2 linked regions of the Arenibacter algicola genome follow. The protein of the gene in region 2 interacts with the protein of the main gene of each other region in a pairwise test. Links are inferred from orthologs where the notes say so. Each region holds a gene or a part of one and is shown on either strand. Other genes may lie near its edges. The genes, in order: U735_RS0122260 and def.

Evidence for each region.
Region 1: the proteins of def (region 2) and U735_RS0122260 interact in binary tests that used the Escherichia coli proteins (3 or more experiments, as listed by UniProt). The link is inferred for Arenibacter algicola from one-to-one orthologs.

Annotation. Positions count from the first base shown.
Region 1 is NZ_JPOO01000003.1:2,696,077-2,699,164, forward strand. What follows is about bases 279-3,031. They hold U735_RS0122260 (aspartate-semialdehyde dehydrogenase), read left to right. Parts: upstream 279-1,036; coding sequence 1,037-2,026; downstream 2,027-3,031. Other genes in these bases: mscL (large conductance mechanosensitive channel protein MscL), read left to right, coding at 398-805; U735_RS0122265 (prolyl oligopeptidase family serine peptidase), read left to right, coding at 2,157-3,031. Also shown: alr (alanine racemase), read left to right, coding at 1-251; more of U735_RS0122265, read left to right, coding at 3,032-3,088.
Region 2 is NZ_JPOO01000001.1:2,031,054-2,034,215, reverse strand. Bases 83-2,909 are described here. They hold def (peptide deformylase), read right to left. Parts: upstream 1,878-2,909; coding sequence 1,287-1,877; downstream 83-1,286. Other genes in these bases: U735_RS0108670 (2,3,4,5-tetrahydropyridine-2,6-dicarboxylate N-succinyltransferase), read left to right, coding at 2,395-2,909; ruvX (Holliday junction resolvase RuvX), read right to left, coding at 1,882-2,292; U735_RS0108685 (DUF5606 family protein), read right to left, coding at 800-1,228; U735_RS0108690 (carboxylesterase family protein), read right to left, coding at 83-589. Also shown: more of U735_RS0108690, read right to left, coding at 1-82; more of U735_RS0108670, read left to right, coding at 2,910-3,162. UniProt on the Escherichia coli protein: Removes the formyl group from the N-terminal Met of newly synthesized proteins. Requires at least a dipeptide for an efficient rate of reaction. N-terminal L-methionine is a prerequisite for activity but the enzyme has broad specificity at other positions.

The sequences.
Region 1 (3,088 bases), on a different replicon or contig from region 2:
GCATTGGCCGGCAATATGGCAATCGCATTGGGCATGTTTCCATACACGGAAAATTGGCGCCAATTATTGGCAATGTCTGCATGGATATGATTATGGTGGATATTACGGGAATAGATTGTAAGGAAGGCGACGAGGTGATAGTTTTTGGCAAGGAACATAGTGCGGAAGACTTGGCCTCTTCGGCCAAAACCATAACCTATGAGCTGCTAACGGGAATTTCGCAGCGTGTGAAACGCATTTATATTGATTAGGAAATAAAAAATCAATTTTCAACAGGGTGTTAAAGCCACTATTTAAAAGCTATTTGCACTGTACGGAACATTTTTATTTTAACATTTTGTTAGGACGTCTGTTTAAGTTAAATTGCAGTTAGTATTAATCAATTAAAACACTAATTATGTTAAAAGAATTTAAGGATTTTATTATGACCGGCAATGTCATTGATTTGGCGGTTGCTGTACTGTTGGCGGGAGCTGCAGGCTTGGTTGTCAGTGGATTTGTCAATGATATCATGATGCCGATCGTGGGATATTTCACTGGAGGAGTAGATTTCTCAGATATGCAAATTGTACTTTCGGAGGCAATTGTGGCAGCAGATGGAACAGTTGAAAAACCTGCCAGTGCTATCCGTTACGGGGCATGGGTAAATTCTATAATCAACTTAATTATTGTTGGGTTTGTTTTGTTCATAATTGTAAAAGCATACAACAAAACTAAAAAACCTAAAGAGGAAGCTCCAGCAGCACCTAAAGGTCCAAGTCAAGAGGAACTTTTGACCCAGATCAGGGATCTGCTAAAAAAATAGTTTTATATAAAAACAGTATGTGCTTTGGCTAAAGGTCGAAGCTCAACCGCTACACTACCAACTAACCAACAAAAACCGTCAGCTAGGATTCGCTATCCAAGTCGACGGTTCTTTTTTGTAATAAAGTTATTTTTGTAACAATTTGTTATATTTTTAATATATTCTATTTTATGTATTGTTTAATACCCTATAATCAGTACATTTGCCAACTGAAATTTTAAATTCATCATAATGAAAGTAGCTGTAGTGGGTGCAACAGGAATGGTAGGGGAGGTAATGCTAAAAGTATTGGCCGAACGTAACTTTCCAGTAACGGAATTATTGGTAGTGGCCTCGGAAAGGTCTGTAGGCAAAAAGTTGAGCTTCCAAGGCAAGGAGTATACCCTAATTGGGTTGGAAACTGCGGTTGCCGCCAAACCGGATGTTGCCATTTTTTCAGCAGGAGGAGATACTTCCTTGGAATGGGCACCAAAATTTGCCGCTGTTGGTACCACGGTAATAGATAATTCTTCAGCCTGGCGTATGGATCCTACCAAAAAATTGGTGGTTCCAGAAATAAACGCTTCAGAGTTGACCAAAGAGGATAAGATTATAGCTAATCCAAACTGTTCCACAATACAAATGGTGTTGGCACTTTCTTCACTACATAAAAAATACAAAATGAAGAGGGTAGTTGTTTCTACCTACCAGTCGGTTTCCGGAACAGGGGTAAAAGCCGTTCAGCAATTGGAAAACGAGATTGCCGGGATAAAGGGAGAAATGGCATATCCTTATCCTATAGGAAAAAATGCATTGCCACATTGCGATGTATTCCTAGAAAATGGATATACCAAAGAAGAAATGAAGTTGGCCAAAGAGCCTCAAAAAATATTCAACGACAATTCATTCTCCGTAACGGCTACAGCAGTTCGTATCCCAACCTCAGGGGGGCATTCGGAGTCCGTTAACGTGGAGTTTGAAAATGATTTCGAACTATCTGAAGTTAGAAGATTGTTGAGTGAAACTCCGGGAATCGTTGTTCAGGACAATACTGATACCAATACCTACCCAATGCCCATTTATGCACATGGTAAGGATGATGTTTTTGTGGGACGTATTAGAAGGGACGAAACCCAAGCCAATACCCTGAACATGTGGATCGTTGCCGACAACCTAAGAAAAGGAGCAGCAACGAACGCCGTACAGATTGCAGAATATTTGGTTGAAAACCAATTGGTGTAGTAGAATTACTGTATAAATAGCCCTCAATCCCATAAGGAAAAAAGGAGAGAAGGAAAAGATGTTAAAACCTTTGTAACTACCATTTACAAAGGTTTTTTTTATGCTATTTTTGGCTTCAGAACATCGATAAATGAAGCGATTAATATTGATCTCACTTACTGCACTACTAATGTTAGCCTGTGGGACCAACCAAAAAAAAGATACCATCATTTTGAAATATCCAAACACAAAAAAAGTTGATTCCGTAGACACCTACTTCGGAATAAAAATACAAGACCCATTCCGTTGGTTGGAAGATGACATTAGCCCGGAAACCGAAAACTGGGTAAAGGAACAAAATAAGACCACATTTAATTATTTGGACAAAATTCCGTTCCGAAAAGAGCTAAAAAAACGTTTGGAACAATTATGGAATTATGAAAAATTGGGATCTCCGTTCAAGGAAGGCGACTACATCTATTTTTTTAAAAACGATGGCTTACAAAATCAGAATGTATTGTACCGCAAAAAAGGTGATGATGGGCAGGCAGAAGTATTTCTGGATCCCAATTCCTTCTCCGAAGATGCTACCACTTCATTGGCCGGAATAAATTTTTCCAAGGATGGTTCCATAGCCGCCTATTCCATTTCCGAAGGTGGAAGTGATTGGCGAAAAGTAATCGTGATGAACGCAGAAAATAAGTCGATTGTTGAAGATACTCTGGTAGACATTAAATTTAGTGGAGTTTCCTGGAAGGGAAACGAAGGCTTCTATTACTCCAGTTATGACAAACCTGAAGGAAGCGAGCTATCTGCCAAAACCGACCAACATAAGCTTTATTATCACAAACTGGGAACTGCCCAAAAGAACGATGAGGTAGTTTTTGGGGGAATTCCAGAGGAAAAGCATAGATATGTTGGGGGTTATGTAACCGAAGACGACAGGTATCTCATAATTTCGGCCGCTGTCTCCACCTCTGGGAACAAATTATTCATAAAGGACTTGACCCAACCTGAAAGCGGACTGATTACCATTTTGGATACTACGGACAGCGATAGCCAAATCATAGACAATGTGGGGTC
Region 2 (3,162 bases):
CGGCCTTGGGCTCCAATATCCGCGCTCGAACCCTGGGAAAACGGCCAACCTTTAAAACAAAAATATTATTCCCCTTTTTCAACTTTACAGGAATAAGGTTCCAACCAAAATCATAATGATCACCCTCATATGGATAACCGTTAATGGAAGCCAAGGAATGTCCGGAAGCTTCGAACAAAACCGTTTTCTCCGATCCTGAATTGTAAGTGAGATATACATAACCCGACCTAAGGTCCCTGCCGGAAAAGCTATTGGTACTGTCTACCTTTATGGAGTTCCATTTTAATTCCCTTCCAAACGGATCAATATCAAAAACTTCACCTTCCCTCACCTGGGTACTGGGCTCCATTAGGAACTTATCAAAAACCGGATCTACGGGAAATGATGAGGATTCAAATCCGAAACTTGGAATTGATAGAGCCAAGGCCTTATCAAAAACATGGATCACTTTTCCTTCGTGAATATCCTCAACTTTTTCCTTACCGAAATATTCCACAATATTTCCTGTACGTTGTTGCCCGGGGAGGACAAAGGGAAGAACAAGGAACATTAGTAAAATTGCAGCACTTTTCTTTTTAAATTTAGCCATGATATAATTGATTACGGAATTAAAATATTAATTTCCATAATTAGTAGGCCGCTGCCCAACAATTTAGACCAATAACAAAAGCACGAAGCTAAATGGAGAATATTTTTAACATAAAGGCGATGGCTAAACTCATTTACGGAAAAAGGACTTACAATACGGCATAAAAAAACCTTCGTAAACGAAGGTTCTAATTTTGTATATAAAGAAAATCTATTCTGTTTCCTTGGAAGCCTCTTCTTTTTCTTCCTCGTCCGCAAATTCTGTAATACCGTGCTCATGTAATAAATTATACCATTGAATGATCTTTTTAATATCACTGGCATAAACCCTATCTTCATCATAATTGGGTAGCACTTCAAACAAATATTCTTCCAATTTTATCTTATCCTCTTTATGGCTCACCGCTGTTTTTCCACCATCTTCCTTTTCCTTGATTTTTTCAAACACCACCTTTAACGGCACTTCCTCCTCCAACGTATAGATTGCAATCTCAGACAAGACACTCACATTGTTCTTAAAACTTACGGTAACTTTTTTGCCATCCAACAAGGATTCGGCTACAAAACCTGTACGCGTTTGCGTCAATAATTTAAAAAGTCCCGGCTTACCTGCAATCGATAATATTTTATTTAAACCCATCTGTTATTTTAGTTTCAGCGGCAAATATGCTACTTTTTGTTTATATATAGAAATAGTTTTAACGTGCTTTTTTAATGTTGGGAAACCGCATTCTATATTCCACCTTTATCTTCCCCTTGGAAATGTTGGCCAACCTACCCTTTAAAAGGCGTTTTTTTAAGGAGGATAATTTATCGGTAAACAATATGCCCTCTATATGGTCATATTCATGTTGGATTACCCTGGCCAAAAGTCCGTCATAGGTTTCCTTATAAGATTTAAAATTCTCATCCATATAGGAGATGGTAATGGTATCTTTCCGGGAAACATCTTCCCGAACATCGGGAATACTAAGACAGCCTTCATTAAAAGCCCATTCTGTTCCAGTTTCTTCCTCAATACGTGCATTGATAAAAACTTTCCTAAACCCTTTCAATGCATTTTGCTCTTCTTCGGTAAGCTCTTCGTCATCCCCAAATGGCGTGGTATCCACAAGGAACAATCTAATGGGCAGTCCTATTTGGGGTGCGGCCAAACCAACCCCATTGGCATTATACATGGTGTCCCACATATTGGCCACCAATTCTTCGAATCTTGGAAAATCCTTGTCTATATCATCCGCTACTTTCCTAAGTACCGGGTCTCCATAAGCAACTATAGGTAAAATCATACTACTATTTTCTATTTAAATACGCCTGAAGGATAATAGTGGCGCTAATTTCATCGACTAGGGCCTTATCCCTTCTTTGTTTTTTATTAAGACCACTATCTATCATTGTCTGAAATGCCATTTTAGACGTAAAGCGCTCGTCCTGCCGCTCTACAGGTATCTTTGGAAAGACACCTTCCAAAGTTCTCAAAAAAGGTTTGATCAATTCCTCGGATTCGGATGGAAGATTGTTCATTTGCTTAGGTTCCCCTATCACAAATTTTTCTACCTTCTCCTCTTGAACATACTTCCTTAGGAAATTCAAAAGTTCCTTGGTATCAACGGTAGTCAGGCCAGAAGCTATAATTTGCAACTCGTCCGTAACGGCAATTCCCGTCCGCACCTTTCCATAATCCAATGCTAAAATCCTTCCCACACAAATTTTTTGCAAAAATAAGGGATAAATTGTTATAAGTGCAAAAACAAAAGGTTAATTACCTACTAGCCCTTATATTTGCTAAAATTTGAATTATTAAAGATGAAAGAATTAAGAAAAACAATAGAAACTGCCTGGGAAAATCGAGACTTACTTAAAGAAATTCCAACTCAGACTGCCATAAGGGAGGTCATAGATCTTTTGGATAACGGTAAGTTGCGCTGTGCTGAACCAACAACAGATGGATGGCAGATAAATGAATGGGTAAAAAAGGCAGTGGTACTATATTTTCCGATTCAAAAAATGGAAACCTTGGAAGCGGGTATCTTTGAATATCACGATAAAATGCCCCTTAAAAGAGGATATGCAGAAAAAGGAATACGTGTTGTTCCCAATGCGGTTGCCAGACACGGGTCTTATATTTCAGCAGGAACAATTTTAATGCCAAGTTATGTAAACATCGGAGCCTATGTGGATGAAGGCACCATGGTAGACACTTGGGCCACCGTTGGTAGCTGTGCCCAAATTGGAAAAAATGTCCACCTTAGCGGAGGTGTAGGAATTGGCGGGGTCTTGGAGCCCTTACAGGCCTCCCCTGTAATTATTGAGGACAATGCCTTTATTGGATCCAGATGTATTGTCGTGGAAGGTGTACGCGTAGAAAAAGAGGCCGTATTGGGAGCAAATGTAGTACTTACTGGATCAACCAAAATTATTGATGTTACTGGCGACAAGCCTGTAGAAAGAAAAGGATTGGTACCGGCAAGATCTGTTGTTATACCAGGGAGTTATACCAAAAAATTTCCGGCTGGCGACTATCAGGTGCCCTGTGCCTTGATCATTGGTACACGTAAAGAGAGCACCAACAAA